3 regions of the Robertmurraya mesotrionivorans genome follow, and region 1 is predicted to be linked to each of the others. Evidence: riboswitches for the same ligand, from Rfam matches in the RefSeq annotation. Region 1 holds a riboswitch; each other region holds the start of a gene.
The links. A riboswitch is a leader RNA that binds a small molecule or an ion and turns the genes downstream of it on or off. The one in region 1 is predicted to bind lysine.

Region 2: it holds a riboswitch for lysine, as region 1 does, so the genes downstream of both, ACRX5O_RS01025 (aspartate kinase) here and ACRX5O_RS17565 (transporter substrate-binding domain-containing protein) in region 1, are expected to answer to the same signal.
Region 3: it holds a riboswitch for lysine, as region 1 does, so the genes downstream of both, ACRX5O_RS23815 (amino acid permease) here and ACRX5O_RS17565 (transporter substrate-binding domain-containing protein) in region 1, are expected to answer to the same signal.

Annotation. Positions count from the first base shown of each region.
Region 1 covers NZ_JBPCCH010000012.1:69,738-76,836, forward strand. The annotation lists gene ACRX5O_RS17540 (GMC oxidoreductase) at 1-33, shown strand, start outside; gene ACRX5O_RS17545 (S8 family serine peptidase) at 277-1,743, opposite strand; gene ACRX5O_RS17550 (VanZ family protein) at 1,970-2,377, shown strand; gene ACRX5O_RS17555 (small acid-soluble spore protein H) at 2,442-2,621, opposite strand; gene ACRX5O_RS17560 (hypothetical protein) at 2,866-2,988, shown strand; lysine riboswitch at 3,241-3,422, shown strand; gene ACRX5O_RS17565 (transporter substrate-binding domain-containing protein) at 3,529-4,365, shown strand; gene ACRX5O_RS17570 (amino acid ABC transporter permease) at 4,427-5,170, shown strand; gene ACRX5O_RS17575 (amino acid ABC transporter ATP-binding protein) at 5,191-5,925, shown strand; gene ACRX5O_RS17580 (Gfo/Idh/MocA family protein) at 6,807-7,099, shown strand, end outside.
Region 2 covers NZ_JBPCCH010000001.1:202,670-209,768, forward strand. The annotation lists gene ACRX5O_RS01005 (electron transfer flavoprotein subunit beta/FixA family protein) at 1-368, shown strand, start outside; gene ACRX5O_RS01010 (electron transfer flavoprotein subunit alpha/FixB family protein) at 417-1,394, shown strand; gene trxA (thioredoxin) at 1,610-1,924, shown strand; gene uvrC (excinuclease ABC subunit UvrC) at 2,043-3,815, shown strand; lysine riboswitch at 3,880-4,060, shown strand; gene ACRX5O_RS01025 (aspartate kinase) at 4,176-5,405, shown strand; gene ACRX5O_RS01030 (YslB family protein) at 5,474-5,926, opposite strand; gene ACRX5O_RS01035 (succinate dehydrogenase cytochrome b558 subunit) at 6,255-6,863, shown strand; gene sdhA (succinate dehydrogenase flavoprotein subunit) at 6,933-7,099, shown strand, end outside.
Region 3 covers NZ_JBPCCH010000031.1:19,726-26,824, reverse strand. The annotation lists gene ACRX5O_RS23825 (DUF4395 domain-containing protein) at 1-310, shown strand, start outside; gene lepB (signal peptidase I) at 480-1,019, shown strand; lysine riboswitch at 1,100-1,278, shown strand; gene ACRX5O_RS23815 (amino acid permease) at 1,393-2,817, shown strand; gene ACRX5O_RS23810 (amino acid ABC transporter ATP-binding protein) at 3,219-3,962, opposite strand; gene ACRX5O_RS23805 (amino acid ABC transporter permease) at 3,981-4,664, opposite strand; gene ACRX5O_RS23800 (amino acid ABC transporter substrate-binding protein) at 4,679-5,467, opposite strand; gene ACRX5O_RS23795 (GntR family transcriptional regulator) at 5,621-6,232, opposite strand; gene ACRX5O_RS23790 (cystathionine gamma-synthase family protein) at 6,457-7,099, shown strand, end outside.

The DNA of each region.
Region 1 (7,099 bases):
TTCCATACCGCAGATTATATTTCACAAAGATAGAATATTAAGCGAATAGAATAGTAATCTAATATACTGTTATAGTTCTCATCTTGTGTAATTCACCTTGATTTTCAATCATTTTATAGAGAAAATTCCTGATGCCTGATCCCAAATACTATGCTGGGGGTCAGGCACTTTTAATATCTTGTATGAATGACAATAAAGAATGATGGACGATTTCACAAACAAACCCTAAATGCAAAAAAAAGGACACTGAGATCATCTCAGAGGCCTTTCCTTTTACTATTTATCATTAGATAAGAAGTTATAAATATTAGCTTCGCCAGCTCCATAAAGTGGATCTGCTCCGACTTTACCAAAATCAAGAGCACTATTTCTGATGGCTGCCGCTACTTGAGCAGGTGAGTACTCAGGATGAGCTGCTTTAATGACTCCAGCTACACCAGCAACTTTAGGAGCTGCCATGGAAGTTCCGTGTAAATAGGAATATCCATGCCATTGAGCGTCACTAAATTGAGTTGTAGCATTTGTGCCACCATTAGCTCCTACAGGATAGGAAGGGTAGGTTGATAATGTACGATACGTAAAGTCACGTTTATTTAAATAGTCTCCTTTTGGATCTTTACGATATAAGCTATCGTATAATGGACCGTTATCTCCACCAGGGCCAGCAACGTCAATTGGATTTCCATAATTAGAATAGAAGGCAATGGTATCTGTAGACCACTGACTAGATGATGAAACGGTGATCACTCCAGGGATTTGGGCTGGTACTACACGGGAAGGTCCTTTAATGTCTAAGCCGTAAGTATCCTTCCAATAGGCTTGCATATCGTGTAAATTATTTAGGTCTTTGGAATCGTTACCAGAGGATACGACTACCGTAACTCCTTTTTGAGTCGCATATTGAACGGCACGATGATAAGCAACCATTGAAGCAGAGTCACCTTTATCTTCGAGGTTATGAGCCATCCAACGCCAGCCACCAATCGACATATTTATAACTTCCACACCATCGTTAGCTGCTGCGACAATCGCGTCAGTAATCCAAGATTGTTGTGCTCCTCCTGAGGCACCAAAAACACGATAAGCTCGGACGGTTAAATTTGGTCCTACTCCTTTAACCTTTCCATTAGCAGCAATGGATCCAGCAACATGTGTACCATGACCGTTTTTATCCCAAGCATCTGTTGTTCCAGGTACAAAGGTTTTTGATCCCTCAAGATCAGCATTCTCTTTCAAATCAGGATGGCTAAAGTCAATTCCCGTATCAATAACAGCCACGACGGTTTCGGCGTTCCCCTCATTTAGCTTATAAGAATCACCATCATTTGTTAAACGTTGCATATCCCATTGTTTGTCCCAATAGCTGTCTGCATTTGGATCTAATGTCACTTTGCCTCCATCAGGGGTACCAGGAGTAAAATTTATTCTATTATCTGGATCAGTTTCTAAGTACGCTTCAAGTTCTCTGCCGGCAGTCTGAATATTGGTATCTTTTTTTACATTCGAAAGAAAAGTTGGATCAGATGACGCAACCTCAATAACTCCAATTTCAGGAATTACTCTTTCAACTTTCCCTCCGGCCTTCAAGATGGTCTCTGAGTAATTACCTGGCAACTTACCTTTATACGCTATCACGTAATGTTCATTCACCGCGGTTGCCTTCGTTTTATTGGGCACGACACCAACCAATAAAGAAAATGATAGAGCAGAACAAATTGATAGGATTGCTAGTTTCTTTTTCATACCCATTTCTCCTTTATGTAAAAGTAATTTGATCCACGAACAAACTAATTTTAATACAACCTCTGTAATAAGATTGTCGGTTGATGGGCTGGAAATTTTAAATATTATGACGAAAATCGACTGAATAATCTTTTTAATTGAAATTAGAAGTCGACTCACTAATTTACCAGGTAACAAAGGTTTTGCGCCAATTTATTTATGTGTGGTTTGGCAGTGTGTTTATAGCTTGTTATATATTATTAAACCTATTGATATTGTAAATAGACTAACTATTATAAAAGCTGAGATAGGTGTCGCTTATGACGGTGACCCTTGGTTTATGATTGGGTTACTTGTAAAGAATATCGATGGAAATATGTTATTGTTGATGCCTTTGGGTTATTTAGTTCCTATCCTGTGGAAAAAGTTTAAGAGAAAGCAAATCATATTATTAGGTTTATGTGTATCTATATTGATAGAGTTTTTACAGTTTTGGGAAATTAAACTTGGAGCGTTTAGTCATGTAACTGATATAGATGAGGTAATCTTCAATGTTTTAGGAGTTTTTGTAGGTTATTTATTTTACCGATTAACTACAATAATAATTGCTAAACTTACTAATCAGATAAGCTCTAAAATACAGGTAAAAGCGTAAATTAAGAGAATAAACATAGCCCATCAAAAAAATGATGGGCTATACCTATACCAGTTTGAATATTTCATTGTTCAATTAAACTGGTCACAGAAACAGTTTGCTTTTTATTGGGTTCATCTAGGGGATGAATAGTGGCCATTCCTTTTTGTTGATCCACATGTTCTATGTAGATTTGCTTTCCGTTATAAGTTACATTGGTCATTACCGATGAAGACGATATTTCTTGTGCCCTTTGTGAGTCCATAATTTGTCTTCCTCCTTTTTTGATTAACAACATATTTAATATTTACCAGAGTGGAACAAATTATGTGAAGAAACGTACTTAAGCATTATTAATAGCACTTTACTATTCTATTATTTATTAGAGAAAAGTGAATGATTATATGATTTTAACTTCGAAACTATGAATATAAATAAAAAAAGAGGGAATAATGAGTGTAAGACCATGTTAGAGATGAGGGATATGAATGACTGAACAGGAGAAAAAATTGTGTTATAAAACTACGATTATATTAGGGAAAGATACTAGTCAGATGAAGTTAAACGATATTATCGAGGAACTAGTTTATGTGATTGAACAAAAAGGTAACGTTAAAACAGTAAACATCTAAAATAAGTAGAAAATAAGAACGGGAAAATTCAATCAAACGTTTGATTGAATTTTTTTCTCGAGCAAACTGCCTCCGAAAAACAGTTTTCAAAACTCAAATGGGAACCTATAAGATAACGAAAAAAAGGATTTGGGCTATTTGATTGAAAGGGTGCATTCGTTAGTGGGACATTTTTACCATAAAAACCCGGTTGACGAATTCAAAGATAGTATTGTAGTATAAGAAGATAATTGAATAAGACCTCACTTTTAACAGTGGGGTAGAGGCGCGATATTTAACAGTCTTTAGTGGAGTTTGAGAAGCAATGATGCTAAGGAGAAGGAAATGTCGCCGAAGTTTGTAATATTCTCAGTATTACATGCTGGGTCTGTAGTTAAGAGCTGCAGGACTGTCTCGATAAACGGTTCCGTTTATTGAGTTGTGCTATCTCATTTGGGATAAAAGAGAGGACTTTGGGCTACTATGCATAACGCGACCTGAGTTTATCTCAGGTCGTTTTTTGTTGTTTTAGTACCATAGAATAACAGGGGGAGAGACTTCATGAAAAACAAGTTATCATTATTCATAGTTTTGTTGGTTTCATCTATTCTACTATTAGCAGGATGCGGGACAAGTAACGGTTCTGATTCTGGATCATCAGAGGATAAAACATTTAAGGTTGGTCTTGAAGCGGGTTATGCTCCTTTTAACTGGACTCAGAACGACGATTCTAACGGTGGAGTTAAAATTGATGGTTCTGCAGAGTATGCAGGTGGATATGATGTGGAAATCGCTAAGAAGGTCGCTGAAGGATTAGGAAAAGAATTAGTGATTGTTAAAACAGAGTGGGATGGCCTAGTACCAGCTTTAACATCAGGTAAAATTGATGCCATTATAGCTGGAATGTCACCAACAGCTGAGCGTAAAGAAACAATTGATTTTACGGATAATTACTATAAATCTAATCTAGTTATGGTTATGAAAAAAGGAAGCAAGTATGAAGGTGCTACTTCTATCCAAGATTTCAAAGGTGCGAAGATTACAGCGCAGTTAAATACATTCCATTACAATGTAATTGATCAAATTGAAGGTGTAAACAAGAAAACGGCGATGGACAACTTCCCAGCAATGAGAGTTGCTCTTGAATCAGGGATCATTGATGGATACGTTTCAGAACGTCCAGAAGGAGTTAGTGCATCAGCTGCAAATGAAAACTATGTGATGGTTGAATTTGAAGATGGTTTCGAAACATCAGAAGATGATACAGCGATCGCTGTCGGTTTGAAAAAAGACAGTGATTTAACAGAAAAAATCAATGAAATTTTAGCAGGGATCTCAGAGGAAGAACAAACAAGCATCATGGATGCCGCTATTAAGAATCAACCAGCAGCAAAATAAGATATAGAAACCGGCTGTATATATGCATACAGTCGGTTTTATACGGTAAGGAGGAGAAAAGATGAGTGTTGAGTGGGTTATTAAAATCATCGCGGAAAACTGGCCTATGTTCCTTCGTGGTGCTGGTTTAACACTTTTAATTGCTCTTATTGGAACGATTTTTGGGGCAATGATAGGATTATTAGCAGGCGTTATACGAACGATTCCCGTACCTGAACGTGGTGCGAAAAAAATACTTTTAAAAGTGATTAACCTAATCCTTTCTATATATATTGAGTTTTTCCGTGGAACACCGATGATTGTACAAGCAATGGTTATTTTCTATGGATCCGCATTAGCATTTGGTATAGATATGAATGTGTTTGTGGCAGCTATTTTTGTAGTATCGATTAATACAGGAGCCTATATGGCTGAGATTGTTCGTGGTGGAATTGTTTCGATTGAAAAAGGACAGTTTGAAGCCGCTCATGCGATCGGAATGAATCATCTACAAACGATGTGGAATGTGGTTTTGCCACAGGTAATTCGAAATATTCTACCTGCAACAGGAAATCAATTTGTTATTAATATTAAAGATACGTCCGTTCTGAATGTGATTTCCGTGACAGAATTATTTTTCGTTACCAAATCGATTTCAGGCAATAACTTTAGATATTTTGAATCCTTCTTCGTCGCATGTCTAATTTATTTTGTGATGACTTTTATCGTAACAAGAATCTTGCTATATATTGAAAAGAAATTAGATGGCTCTGACAGCTATACGGTTATTGGAAACGACGCACAAGTAGAAGTAGCTCAAAAATAATGAGAGAAGGAGGAGAGACTATGGAAAAGATTATCGATATACAGCATTTAAACAAATCCTTTGGAACTCATGAAGTATTAAAAGACATTAATTTTTCCGTGAATAAAGGAGAAGTAGTCACCATTATCGGTTCCTCAGGTTCTGGTAAATCAACTCTTCTTCGTTGTGTGAATCTTTTAGAAAAACCAAGCGGCGGAAAAATTATCTATCATGGTGAAAATATATTGGATGACAAGCATGATGTAGCGGCCTACCGACAGCATTTAGGTATGGTATTCCAACAATTTAACCTTTTTAACAATCACAACGTTCTTATGAACTGTGTGGTAGGACAAGTGAAAGTATTAAAACGCTCCAAGGAAGAAGCCGAAAAAGTAGCGATGAAGTACTTGAAAGTTGTTGGAATGGATAAATATATTAACGCAAAGCCAAAGCAACTGTCCGGTGGTCAAAAGCAACGTGTGGCAATTGCTAGAGCCCTCTCCATGGATCCAGATGTGATGTTATTTGATGAACCAACGTCTGCTCTTGACCCAGAAATGGTAGGAGAAGTTCTGAAAGTCATGAAGGAACTCGCAGAATCAGGTCTTACGATGTTGATCGTTACGCATGAAATGGAATTTGCCAAAGAAGTATCTGATCGAGTGGTCTTCATGAACCAAGGAGTGATTGCAGAAGAAGGCACTCCAGAGCAAATTTTCTCTAATCCAACACAAGAACGCACAAGAGAATTCCTGAAGCGTACGTTAAATTAATCGCAATTATTATACGGTTTAAGGTTGAACTAGACCTCCAATTGTTACCTACTAGAGAGCAATTGGAGGTTTTTTTCATCATTTCCAGGTGCTCAAGGAACGTAACCCATACTTTGATTCCCGTTCAACTCTTTTTCAAGCGGTCACGGGAACCAAACCCATACTTAGATGCCCGTTCAACTCATTTCCGAGAGCTCAAGGGAACCAAACGTCTACTTAGATTCCCGTTGAGCTCTTTTTCAAGGGCTCACGGGAACCAAACGCCTACTTAGATTCCCGTTGAGCTCTTTTTCAAGTGCTCAAGGGAACCAAACGCCTACTTAGATTCCCATCGAGCATTTTTTCAAGTGCTCAAGGGAACCAAACCCCTACTTAGATTCCCGTTGAGCTCTTTTTCAAGTGCTCAAGGGAACCAAACGCCTACTTAGATTCCCGTTTAGCTCTTTTTCAAGTGCTCAAGGGAACCAAACCTATACTTTGATGCCCGTTCAGCTCTTTTTCAAGCGTTCACGGGAACCAAACCCATACTCTGATTCCCGTTTAGCCCTTTTTCAAGTGCTCATGGAATCCAGAAGCCTACTCCATCAAAACCCCATTTCATATAACTTTTCGAAATAAAGCTCTTCAAACTTTTTATTCAGAATTCCGTAATAATAGGCAATTGGCTTTTGTATGGTGCTTACTTTGAGTTTACTAATCATTATTCATCAGTAGGTTCGGATGATAAACCTATAGCGTGAGGAGTCAAAAGAGAATAACCGATAACTCAGAAAACTCGAACAATAATTGTTGAATATTTTGAATTATTAAGATAGAATGAAAAAAAGTAAGCGCTTAACCACTATTGTAACTATTAAATGAGTTGTAAAGGAGGAGTGAAGATGAGGAATGTCCAATGGGGAATTCTTAGTGCAGCAAATATTGCCTATGATGAATTAGTCCCAGCACTACGACGATCAAAGAGGGCGGAATTACTTGCGGTTGCTTCGAAAAGCAAAGAAAAGGCGGAGCGATTCAAAGCTCCAGTCACATACAGCCGATACGAAACATTGTTAGAAGACAAAAACATTGATGCAGTGTATATTCCACTACCAAACTCACTTCATGCTGAATGGGCTATTAAAGCGATGCAGCATGGAAAGCATGTCTTGCTTGAAAAACCTGCTGCGCTTAC
Region 2 (7,099 bases), on a different contig from region 1:
AAATCCCTTATGTAACGACCATTACTAAGCTAGAGATACAGGGGACAAAAGCAACGGTTGTTCGCGATGTTGAAGGTGATTCAGAAGTCATTGAGACCTGTCTGCCACTACTAGTAACGGCACAACAAGGATTAAATGAACCAAGATATCCTTCTTTACCTGGAATCATGAAGGCAAAGAAAAAACCGTTAGAACAGTTAGAATTAGACGATCTTGACCTAGAGGAAGACGATGTTGAGGCTAAGACGAGGACAATTGAAATTTACCTACCACCTAAAAAAGAAGCTGGTAAGGTGTTAGCAGGTGACTTGAACGATCAAGTAAAAGAGCTTGTAACACTTCTTCATACAGAAGCAAAGGTAGTGTAATCATTCTTTTCATACGAGCGGAAATAAATTTTGCAGGAGGGGAACTTGATGGCTAGAAAAGTGTTAGTTTTAGGGGAAGTTAGAGACGGAGCATTACGTAATGTGTCTTTTGAAGCATTGTCTGCGGGGAAGACAATTGCTGAAGGTGGAGAAGTAGTTGGTGTTTTAGTTGGTGAAAATGTAAGCGCTTTAGGACAGGAATTAATACAGCATGGAGCTAGCCGTGTGGTGGTGATTGAACATGCCGAGCTTGCTCAATATACATCTGATGGTTATTCACAGGCATTATTGGCTGTGATTGAAGAAGAAAAGCCAGAGGGACTTGTGTTTGGACACACGGCACTAGGGAAGGATCTTTCTCCCAGAATTGCCGGGAAATTGAATTCTGGATTAATCTCCGATGCAACAGCTATTGAAGTAGCTGGTGGAAATGTTGTATTTACTAGACCAATCTATTCTGGTAAAGCTTTTGAAAAGAAGATAGTGACGGATGGAATTATTTTTGCGACAATCCGACCGAATAACATTCCTGCACTTCAAAAGGATGAATCACTTTCAGGGGAAGTCAATTCTTTAACTGTCGACATAAAAGATCTACGTACAATTATTAAAGAGGTTGTACGAAAAGCTAGTGAGGGTGTAGACCTATCTGAAGCAAAGGTTGTTATTGCCGGTGGGCGTGGTGTGAAGAGTGAAGAAGGCTTTGAGCCTTTAAAAGAACTTGCTACCGTACTTGGAGGAGCAGTAGGAGCTTCAAGGGGTGCATGTGATGCGGAGTACTGTGATTATTCCTTACAAATAGGTCAAACAGGAAAAGTTGTGACACCGGACCTTTATATTGCTTGTGGAATTTCTGGAGCTATTCAGCATTTAGCTGGAATGTCTAACTCAAAGGTCATTGTGGCTATAAATAAAGACCCAGAAGCAAATATTTTTAAAGTGGCTGACTATGGAATTGTCGGAGATTTGTTTGAAGTGGTTCCACTATTAACAGAGGAATTTAAAAAATTGAAAATCAATGCGTAACGGGCAAAGAGCGGTTTAAAAGAACCGCTCTTTCCGTTTTCATGCTGTCTCAACGAGAGAATATCGTTTCATAAAATGGGCAAATTACATAAGAAAACAACAGCGAGACATATTATTAGCATCGACTGAAAAACGGTGATATACTGACGTTAGTATTTTACTACTAAAAGCAATCGAGACATAATTCTCGAAGCAATACTTAAGGAGGCATGAAAATGGCTATTTCAAATGCTACAGATCAAAACTTTTCAACAGAAACTGGTACAGGCCTAGTACTTGCAGATTTTTGGGCTCCATGGTGTGGTCCATGTAAGATGATTGCTCCAGTTCTTCAAGAGCTTGATTCAGAAATGGGAGACAAAGTTAAAATCGTTAAAATCGATGTTGACGAAAACCAAGAAACTGCAGCAAAGTTTGGAGTTATGAGCATTCCAACACTTCTTATCATGAAAGATGGAGAAGTAATTGATAAAGTTGTCGGCTTCCAACCGAAAGAAGCTTTAGAAGAGCGCTTAAACTCTCATCTATAAAATGCGTAAACCACTCGTTTCTGAGTGGTTTTTTCTTTTCCAGTTGGCTCCTACTATATATCCCCTCAAAAAAACTTTATAATACAATCAGAGTGTTTTGTAGTTGGAGGTGTACCTTTTGAATGAGATGATAAAAAATAAACTTGCCTTATTAACTGATCAACCTGGATGTTATTTGATGAAGGATCGGCAAGGGACAATTATATATGTTGGTAAAGCGAAAGTATTAAAAAATCGTGTCAGGTCGTACTTTACTGGGTCTCACGATGGAAAAACGCAAAGGCTTGTTTCTGAAATAGAGGATTTCGAATATATCGTTACATCGTCCAATATTGAAGCACTAATTTTAGAGTTAAATTTAATAAAGAAACATGATCCTAAGTACAATGTGATGTTAAAGGACGATAAAACGTATCCTTTTATTAAGTTAACTGCAGAAAGGCATCCACGCCTGATTACAACCCGTAAGGTGAAAAAGGACAAAGGGAAATATTTTGGTCCGTACCCGAATGTGTCTGCTGCGAACGAAACCAAAAAGCTTTTGGATCGAATTTATCCTTTAAGAAAATGCTCAACATTGCCTGATAGAGTATGCTTATATTATCATCTTGGCCAATGTCTGGCTCCTTGTGTGAAGGAAGTAAAAGAATCGACCTACAAAGAACTTGTAGAAGAAATTACAAAGTTTTTAAATGGTGGTTACAAGGACATTAAAAAAGACCTTACACTTAAGATGCAAGCTGCTGCAGAAGAGCTTGATTTCGAAAGAGCAAAGGATTTCCGTGATAAAATAGCCCATATAGAAGCAACGATGGAAAAACAAAAAATGACAACAACAGATTTTACTGACCGAGATGTGTTCGGCTATTCGGTTGATAAAGGGTGGATGTGTGTTCAAGTATTTTTTGTTCGCCAAGGCAAGCTCATTGAGAGAGACATTTCCATGTTGCCTATTTACGGAGAAGCGGAAGAAGAGTTTTTAACGTTCTTAGGTCAATTTTACGATCAATCCAGTCATTTTAAACCAAAAGAGATTTTGTTACGTGATGAAGTAGACCTAGAATTGGCGGAACAACTCCTACAAACAAAGGTTTTGCAGCCTAAACGTGGACAGAAAAAGGACCTAGTAGAGTTAGCTACAAAAAATGCAAGCATTGCTTTAAAAGAAAAATTCTCACTCGTGGAGCGAGATGAAGAGAGAACGATAAAAGCAGTCGAGCAACTAGGAGAGCAGCTGGGAATCTATACCCCACACCGAATTGAAGCATTTGATAATTCAAATATCCAAGGAACAGACCCAGTATCGGCAATGGTTGTATTTATTGACGGAAAGCCAGCAAAAAGAGAGTATCGGAAATACAAGATTAAGTCTGTTAAGGGTCCTGATGATTATGAATCGATGAGGGAAGTCACAAGACGACGATATTCTCGTGTGCTTAAAGAAAATCTTCCACTTCCAGATCTGATTATGATAGACGGTGGAAAGGGCCATGTAGAAGCGGTAAGAGATATTTTGGAAAATGAACTTGGTCTAGACATTCCGATAACTGGACTAGTGAAAGATGATAAACATAGAACCTCACAGCTATTGTATGGGAAGCCATTAGCGGTCGTTCCGCTTGAACGGAATAGCCAGGAATTTTATTTGCTTCAAAGAATTCAAGACGAAGTACATCGATTTGCCATCACGTTTCACAGGCAACTTCGAGGAAAAACCGTGTTTCAGTCGATTTTGGATGACGTTCCGGGAATCGGTGAGAAAAGGAAGAAACAATTATTAAAAGCCTTTGGGTCGGTAAAAAAAATGAAGGAAGCAAACAAAGAGGACTTTTTATCTATTGGACTTCCACAAAATACAGTAGATCTGTTAATGAGAAAATTACAAGAATAGCATTGTCGTCACCAGAAGGCTGTGCTATAATTAGGAAAATTTTATATTAATCACTTAATTGTTAAGTGAAGGTAGAGGTGCGAGCACCAATAGTACCAGCTTTGAGAATGCTGAGATTCAATGAGAAGCTGAGAAAGGGGATGTTCGCCGAAGTGGATAGGTCTCTGAATTGCCATATCTGCTGGTCCTGTGTTGAATAAATACTGGATTGTCAAGACTGTATGTCTTGGAGAGCTATCTCACTGTGTATAAGTCCGTATTTATGTACGTTCATTCACGCAGCCATGAGATATCTCTCATGGCTTTTTTGTATTTTCAAAAATAGCCCATGAAAGAGATGAAAAGAAAGTAGGGGGAAATATGGGATTAGTTGTCCAAAAGTTTGGTGGTACTTCGGTAGGAAATGTAGATCGTATTAAGCATGTGGCCGATCGAGTAATTGAAGAAAAGATGCGTGGGAACGACGTAGTGGTCGTTGTGTCTGCGATGGGGAAAACAACAGACGAATTAGTGGGTCTAGCAAATCAAATCTCAAGTCGTCCAAATAAACGTGAAATGGATATGCTTCTTACGACAGGTGAGCAAGTGACCATCGCATTATTATCGATGGTGTTAATAGAAAAAGGCTATGAAGCAATATCCTTCACTGGTTGGCAAGCAGGAATTGAAACGGAGGCAGTTCATGGAAATGCCAGGATTCTACACATTAATACAACTAAAATCCAAACTGAGATACATAAAGGGAAAATAGTTGTCGTAGCCGGCTTTCAAGGAATTGCGATTGATGGAGCGGTGTCAACTCTTGGTAGAGGTGGATCCGATACAACAGCAGTGGCATTAGCAGCCGCACTGAAAGCTGATAAATGTGATATTTATACCGATGTAACAGGTGTATTTACAACAGATCCACGTTATGTGAAAGAGGCAAGAAAGCTTAAGGCTGTTTCTTACGATGAAATGTTAGAGTTAGCTAACTTAGGTGCGGGAGTGTTGCATCCAAGGGCCGTTGAATATGCAAAAAATTACGCAGTCCCACTTGAAGTACGGTCAAGTATGGAGCGAGAAAATGGAACGATAATTGAGGAGGAAGTATCAATGGAACAAAGCTTAGTTGTACGTGGGGTTGCCTTTGAAGATGAAATTACGAGAGTGAGTGTTTTAGGCCTACCAAATGGATTGACGAATCTGTCCACGATTTTCACCATCTTAGCAAAAAATCATTTGAACGTTGATATTATTATTCAAAGTATGACGAATGAATCAACGACAAATTTATCTTTTTCTATTAAAAGCACAGATTTGGAAGAAACCATGGCTGTTCTACAGGCTAATAAAGATTCCTTGAAATATGAAGGTATTGAAGCAGAGCCAAACCTTGCAAAAGTGTCGATTGTAGGTTCAGGGATGATTTCTAATCCTGGGGTTGCAGCAGAAATGTTTGAAGTGCTAGCCGCAGGGGGGATTCAGGTAAAGATGGTGAGTACCTCTGAAATTAAGGTTTCTACAGTAATAGAGGAAGCACAAATGCTGAAAGCAGTTGAAGCGCTTCACGAAGCATTTGAGTTGTCTGGAAAATCTGTTAAGGCATAAAACAATGACTTGAAGAAAAAAGATAAAACTAAAAAGCTTTCATAAAAAATATGAAAGCTTTTTACGTACTATTCAATAGAATCCTTTCTATCCCAACGTACAGTGAAGGAAACCTTAGCGAGCTTTTTCTTCGGGTGTTCATACGTTTCAGTAATTACTTGTTTTTGTTCTTCCATTTGTTGAGCCAAGAATCCTGCTTCCAATTGGAAGTGACAGTCTGGATACTCTTTAAAGCGATCTTTGATTAAATCACTCGATAATTCAAACTCAAGCTCATTCTTTTTTTCAGATTTAATTTGTAGTGTGCCCCAACCTGCCTGTTGGAAAAAAGTAATAATATCTTCGACCGACTGCAAAGGGTACTTTCTGGCTAAAGCCTTACCTGCCCAGTATAAAATAGAAGCTGTTTCTCTTCCAAGAATGTCTGGAAGAAGCACTTCTCTTAGTAATTCATATCCAAAGGCTGGAACAAGTGCAGGATCTGTGGCCGAAATAGGTTGTTCTAATTTCAATTCACTCAAAACATGTCCCCCACTTTCTATTATTCTATTATATACATTTTCCGGGGAAATACGCATGAAAACAAAAAAAACTGATTTAAAAAATTTTTACATTAATTGTTATATCAATATAAAAGAAAGCGCAGTAAAATGTTTATACATAAGCATCAAGAGTAATATCAATATATTAAAAATATTTTGTATATATAGAGCATTTTATGTATCCGTTTTCTTGACGCTCTTTCATGTTGGGAGTAAAATGAACATGTCACATAATTGTAAAAATTATTGTAAAAAAAACGGATATTATTTTAGTGATTCCGTTTAATTTTTAAGGGGGGTAAAGTTCATGGCAGGAAACCGAGAGTTTTTTTATCGAAGATTACACTCGCTGCTTGGAGTCATTCCAGTTGGTCTATTTCTTGTGCAGCACCTTGTAGTCAATCATTTTGCAACTGGGGGGGAAGAATCATTTAACAAAGCGTCTCATTTTATGGAGAGTTTGCCGTTTCGATATGTATTAGAAACGTTCGTGATTTTTTTACCTTTATTATTCCATGCAATTTACGGGCTTTATATTGCGTTTACAGCAAAAAATAATACGAGTAATTATGGGTTTTTCCGCAATTGGATGTTCATGCTTCAGCGTATATCCGGAGTAGTAACACTAGTATTCGTAACATGGCATGTGTGGGAAACAAGAATTGCAGCAGCATTTGGTGCAGAGGTTAACTTCAATATGATGGAAAGCATTCTTTCGAATCCATTTATGCTCTGGTTCTATATCATCGGTGTAATTTCAACCACCTTCCACTTTGCAAATGGACTATGGTCTTTCTTTGTAAGTTGGGGAATTACTGTTACACCACGTTCTCAACTTATTTCTACTTATGTTACATTAGGGGTTTTTATCGCCCTATCCATAGTTGGTGTGCGCGCTATTATTGCATTCATTTAATTTAATAGGTTCTAATTTTTATAGAAACGAACGGGATATACTTTGATATTAGTTAGGGAGTGACTCACGATGGGTAAAGGAAAGGTGATCGTAGTCGGCGGCGGTCTAGCTGGCTTAATGGCAACAATTAAAGTTGCGGAAGCAGGAAGTCCGGTCGAATTATTTTCATTAGTTCCAGTAAAACGTTCGCACTCTGTTTGTGCCCAAGGTGGTATTAACGGAGCGGTAAATACAAA
Region 3 (7,099 bases), on a different contig from region 1:
TTCAGGTGTATGTGGAGTTATTTTTCGTAGTAATCCAATCATGGAGGTAGCGAAGCGGTTTTTAAAAAAGGAACCATCAAAGTATCTGCAAGAAGATTGGGAGCAGCAGCAGTTTAATCAAAAAATTGCCATACTATGCTTAGGGGTAGGTTTTATTGGGTTTGCCTTCAATCTGCCAGTGGTAGGGTATATATTTACGATACTAGTCGCGATTGCTGCGACCGTTGCCCTATTAGGTTTTTGTATCGGTTGCTTTATTCATTATCAGTGGAAAATGTATCAGTACAGAAAATTGAAGAGTCAACAATAGGGATAGGTAGGGGTCAGCACTAGTGCTGCCTTTTTTTTGGCTATTTCTATATTTTTGGAGAATTTTGTCATACGATTTATGGGCTGAAAGTGAGCTTTGCTAACCGAGGGTACTCAGTGATTATGATAAAATGTAAACAAGTTATTAAAGAAAAGAGGAGCAGAATAGGATGGGAGAAACTAAGAAGAGCCAAGAAATAATTAGCTGGGGTAAATCGGTGTTTATTGCTTTTGCTATCGTAGTCGTCGTTCGTACATTTGTCTTTGCTCCTTATATTGTGGATGGTGCCTCGATGGAACCCACGCTTCACGATCAAGAGAAAATATTTGTTAACAAAGTAAATACAGACAAAATTGAACGTGAGGACATTGTGATTATTAAAGGAGAAGGCGAAAATTACGTAAAAAGAATTATTGGCTTACCTGGAGATATGATCGAAATAAGGGAGGATCAGTTACTAATCAATGGTGTGGTTCACAGTGAAGAGTATTTAGAAAGTAATCGTGAGCAAGCTCATGAACAAGGTAGTGTGTTAACGGGGGATTATGGACCTACTCTCGTTCCGGAAGGGCATTATTTTGTATTGGGTGACAATCGACTTCGCAGTATGGACTCAAGAAACGGTCTTGGTTTTATTAAGAAGGAAAAGATTGTTGGAGTTAGTGAGTTTGTATTTTATCCATTTTCTGATGTTCGAGAGGTACAATAGCAATTAATGCCATTGACATAAAAACGTTCATGAATTATTCTAGTAAAGCATTTAAATTAAATATGATCCTCATCAGCTCAAGATGAGGTAGAGGTTGCGAAAAATATTAGTAGGTTGGATGAGAGCCAGAGAAGCTCAATGATTTCAGTTGAAAGGAATTTTCGCCGAAGCACTATAATTCTCTGACTATAGTAGCTGGGACTACATCGAATAGGTGTAGGACTGTCATAGCAAAAAGCTATGTTGAACTATCCATTTGCCTGATGCGGTTACTGTAAAACACACTGTACTCACGTTTTGGTGTGTTTTTTTATGTCTTTTAGGGACCTCTATTTTTGAGAGTTAAAGAATAATAATAGAAAGGAATATTATTATGGGGAAACAAACTAAGTTAGGTTTATGGATACTAACTGCATTAGTAGTTGGAAATATGGTAGGTTCGGGTATCTTTATGTTACCACGTTCACTGTCAGAAGCTGCAAGTCCAGCGGGAGTTATTCTCGCTTGGTTATTTACAGGAGCAGGAGTGCTTGTAACAGCGCTTGTGTTCGGGAATTTAGGAATGAGAAAGCCGAATTTAAATGGTGGACCACAAATTTATGCGAAAGAGCTTTTTAAGCCAAATTCTAGAGGCTCGGTTCTTTCCGGCTTCATGGCTACTTGGGGTTATTGGATTGGTAACTTAGCAGGAAATATTGCCATCATTACAACATTCGCTAGTTATTTATCAACGTTCTTTCCAATACTAACGAGTCAGGCTGAGTTATTTACAGTTGGTTCCTTTACTTTAAAGGTCGGAAATGCATTAACTTTTGCGGTTTGTTCGATTTTATTATGGGGAACACACTTCATTATTTTACGTGGGTTAGAAAATGCAGGGAAATTAAACTTCATTGCAACAGCTTCAAAAGTGGCAGGTTTCTTCATCTTCATTATTGTTGCCTTGTTTGCATTTGAGGCTTCCAATATGCTTCCTATGGTTGAGCCACGTTTCGATGAGAATGGTGCTTCGGTTGGGCTAATGGGTCAGATTAGCAATGCGGCGGTTGCTACTTTATGGGCGTTTATCGGTGTAGAATCCGCGGTTGTTTTTGCGGGACGTGCGAAAAAGCAAATTGACGTCAAGCGTGCAACGATTCTAGGGTTGTTCATTGCGTTAGCCATTTATATTGGAGTAAGTACATTAGTTATGGGCTTATTAAGCCAAGAGGCGTTAATTGCGTCAGACAAGCCATTAATTGATGCGATTGTCTCCGTGCTTGGACCTGTTTCTGGAAAAGTGTTAGCAGGTATTGGATTAATCAGCTTATTTGGATCCACCATTGGTTGGGTGATGCTAAGTGCAGAGGTTCCGTACCAAGCAGCCAAGCAAGGTCTGTTTTTACCTGCATTCTTAAAGGAAAACGAGAAGAGTATTCCGGTGTTATCAATGATAATAACAAACTCATTAGGACAGTTATTTATCTTCTCAACCATTTCAAATTCAATCTCTGCGGCCTTTGACTTTGTTATTTATATTGCAACCTTATCTTACCTGGTTCCTTACTTCATTGCAGCTGTATTCCAGTTAAAGCTAGTGATTACAGGTGAAACGTATGAAGGACAAGCAAGATCAAAAGTGATTGACGGTGTCATTGCTTTACTAGCTACTTTGTATTCGGTATGGGTAATCTATGCGGGTACAGCAGACATCAAAACATTTATGTTCGGTATGGCTCTTCTTGCAAGTGGAATCTTCTTCTACGGCCCAGTTGCCAGAGCGCACAGCAAAAAAACAAAAGCCAAAAAAGCAGCCTAACACCTATTGCGGTGACAGACACCACAAAAAGACAAATGAGGCCAAAGTGTCCACGGAGGGTGTCTGTCACCGCTCGTGGACAAAAAGGGGTAAAGTGTCCTTCTGGGAAGGACACTTTACCCCTTTTTATATGTCCAGCTTCAGCGACCAGCAACTAGTGTACTTCGATCTTCTCCCTACGATAAGTCAACATCGAATCGCTTCCGCTCTCCGTGTTGTCTAGCTCCAGCACCTAGCTCCTCGGGTCATAAGCCAAAGCCCTACAGAGGTCAGGACCTCTTTCGTTCTTCGTCTTATGCCTGTCGGAGCTGATCAAGGTGCTTCCGCTTTTCGGATTCCTTTATCTCAGTCGAAGCTCTCCAGTCCATACGTTGCTAAACGGGCGCTTCCGCTTTTCTTGTTTAGCGTGCTACTTTGTTAAGGAACTGCTGCGTTCTAGGGTTGGTTGAGAGGGTGAAGATTTCTTCTGGTGTTCCTTTTTCAGCTATGATTCCTTGATCCATGAATATGACTTGGTCTGCTACATCTCTAGCAAACTCCATTTCATGGGTAACAACAACCATCGTCATGCCTTCTTCAGCAAGATCCTTCATGACTTTTAATACTTCACCAACAAGCTCTGGATCGAGCGCAGAGGTTGGTTCGTCAAATAATAATACTTTCGGATCCATTGCCATCGCTCTTGCAATCCCGACGCGTTGCTGCTGGCCACCTGATAGTTGGTGAGGGTACATATCCGCACGATCGCTCAGTCCAACTTTGGCTAGTAAATCGAGAGAACGCTTTTTGGCCTCCGCTTTTGAGCGTTTTAAAACAACCACTTGGCCTTCCATTATATTCTCAACAACTGTTAAGTGTGGAAACAGGTTGTACGATTGAAATACCATTCCCGTTTGTTGACGAAAGGCGGTCATTTGAGTCGGTTTTAGCTTCGTTCCTGGTTGAAACTGAAGTTCTTTTTTCCCAATCGTAATCGCCCCTTGATTTGGAATTTCCAATAAATTAAGACATCGTAAAAGGGTCGTTTTCCCTGAACCAGATGGGCCAATAACAACAGCCGTTTTACCCTTTTCCACCTCTAAGTCAATTCCTTTTAAAACATCAATGTCTCCAAAGCTTTTATATAAATTTTCTAGTTTAATCATAGCCAATACTCTCCCTTCCTACTTTGCTACGCTGCGGTCAAAGCGACGTTCGAGCATGGATTGAGCATAGGACAGCACCGTACTGAACATTAAATAAATAAATGCTACTTCAATATAAAGCCAAAGAGGTTCGTACGTAGCTGCAGCCACCTGTTGCCCTTTTTGAAACATCTCTGTAACGGTGATCGTGGCCGCAAGGGAAGTGTCTTTTACAAGGCTGATAAAAGAGTTTCCAAGTGGTGGAACAGATACTCTTATCGCTTGTGGGAGGATGATTCGCCTCATGGCTTGTGCCCGAGTCATGCCAATGGAATAGGCTGCTTCCCATTGTCCTTTAGGAGTGGAAAGAATCGCTGCACGAATAATTTCCGAGCTATAAGCCCCTTTATTTAGGGTGAAACCAAGTACTGCTGCTGGAAATGGATCTAGCGTAATTCCCACACTTGGAAGACCATAAAATAGGATGAATAGTTGAACAAGTAACGGTGTACCCCGAAAAATCCAAACATAAAATTTAGCAATCGCAACGAGAGGCTTAATACCTGATATGCGAGCAATTGCTGTGAAAAAAGCTAATATAAGACCAAGTGTAAATGTGATCAGTGTTAATGGAACCGTAAAATATAAACCAGCTTTTAAAATAGGAAAAAAGGAATCGCTAAGGATTCCTATAATTCGTTCCGCTCTTTCATCTAAGACCATTTCAATTCAGTCCTTTACTTCAATACGTCTTCGCCAAACCATTTAGTTGAGATTTCAAGGTAGGTTCCGTCTTCGATCATGTCAGCTAATGCACCGTTAACCGCATCAACTAGCTCTTTGTTATCTTTACGGAATAAGAAGGCATTGCTTGTTACATCCGCTTCTTCATCCACCTTTTTAATCGCTAGGTCAGGACGTTGCTTTTTTAAATCCAGGTAAGAAAGATTATCGTTGATCGTTGCATCAATACGACCTGAAGTGATTAAATCAATTGCTTGGTTAAATCCATCCACCACGGTGTTTGTTGCTCCATGTGCTTCTGCAATTTTGCGGTAGTTACTGTCTAATGATTGTCCTACTTTTTTTCCATTCAGATCTTCAAATGTTTTAATGTCTTCGTTTGCTTCACCAACAACAAGAACCGCTTTTGAAGAAATATAAGGTTCAGACATATCATATTTCTCGAGGCGATCTTCGCGAATAGCTACTTGGTTAGCAACCATGTCATAACGCTTGGCATCTAGTCCAGCAATCATTCCGTCCCATTTTGTTTCTACGAAAACAGGCTTAATATCAAGGCGCTTGAATACTTCTTCAGCAATCTCAATGTCAAACCCAGTTAGTTTTCCTGACTCGTCATGGAAAGTAAACGGTGCATAAGTACCTTCTGTACCGATTGTAATTTCACCTTTTTCTTTAATCTCTTCGTATAAGTTTGCTGCTGTTTCTTCTTCCTTTGCTCCACAAGCTGTTAAAGCTAGAGAAAGAAGGAGAGTGAACAGCACGAATAATAATTTCTTCATGTTTAAACCCCCACTAAGTTTATCGGATTAATTTAAAAACTATCTTAGGTTAATATTTTATTTGATATATGTCAAACATTTATTCTTATCTTTCACAGAAATGTAACTTATATGTAGGAAAAGAAATAGAACAGACCCGTTTAGCCAGTTCCATTAAATCATGTCTTCATGAGTGATTTTCCAGTGCTCATTTTTTATCAGCTGTTCTAGTTTATCTGTATCTTTGTCTCTAAAATGTTTAACTATTTTTGCATGTTGCTCGTTCATTTGTGTTAGTACAGAGAATAGCTTATCTTCGTCCTTACTTAAGTAAATCTGTCTAACAAAACTATTTTGTAACGATTGCAGCAGTTCGATTAATGTTTCATTATTGCATTTCTCAATATAAACCTGATGAAATTCGTTTTGATATTTTTGATAATCAGAATAATTTCGTTGAGAGATCGCTTGGTCAATTTTTTTGACCATCTCTTCCATCTTCTGTAAGTCTTCATCCGTAAGAAGCTGTAGGGATAAAGATGCTGCTAAAGCGTCAAGTACAGCAACTACTTGGAAAACATCAAGCTTGGTTTTTATCGTAAGTTCTTTTACGATAAATCCTTTTCGAGGGAAAAATTCAAGTAAGTTTTCGGATGCAAGCTGTATTAAAGCTTCTCTTACAGGAGTTCTACTCACTTCCAATTGATCTGCTAGGGCTACTTCATTTATTTTTTGATTAGGAAGCAAGTTTCCATTCTGAATTTCTGTAGCTATGTAATCATACACATGATCTTTTAAGGATCGGTATCTCTTATTAATCGTCCATTCCTCCTTACTGAAGCCTTTTTTTCTGTAACTTATTATACCTTAAGTATAAGAAGGGGAGAGCCCTCAACCTATCTAATAAAAAATTTCCTTTAATATTTGTTATAAAATTCTGTATATTATACAATATACAATATACATTAGAAACATAGTTAATGATATACAAATTATTGAGGTGAGTAGACATGGTTAAACACAACTTTATGAATATAAATGACGGAACAAAAGCGGTATGGGCAGGAGAAGAGGCATCCCTTGCTTTTAATGCAACCCAAGTGCCTGTCGTCTTAAGTGTAGCTTACAATTATGATGATATTGATGAATGGCAGGATGTGGCACTGGGGTTAAAACCAGGACATACTTACAATCGTATGACGAATCCAACGGTCGAAGCTTTCGAGGAAAAAGTACGAATTCTGGAAGGTGCAGAAGCAGCAGTCGGCTTTTCGTCGGGGATGGCCGCCATAAGCAGTACGCTATATACGTTTTTACGGCCAGGAGATCGAGTTGTGTCTGTTAAGGACACATATGGAGGAACCAATAAAATTTTCACCGAGTTTCTACCCAATATAGATGTAAATGTGACGTTATGTAATACCGGGAATCATGAAGAGATCGAGGCGGAAGTGGCTAAAGGGTGCAAGATATTGTATTTAGAGTCACCAACGAACCCGACACTGAAGATTACAGATATTGAAAGAATGGTGAAGGCAGGAAAAGCAGTAGGAACCTTGGTTATCATTGATAATACGTTTGCTACTCCAATTAATCAAAACCCCATTCAATTTGGGGTAGACATCGTTATTCATAGTGCCACTAAGTTTTTAA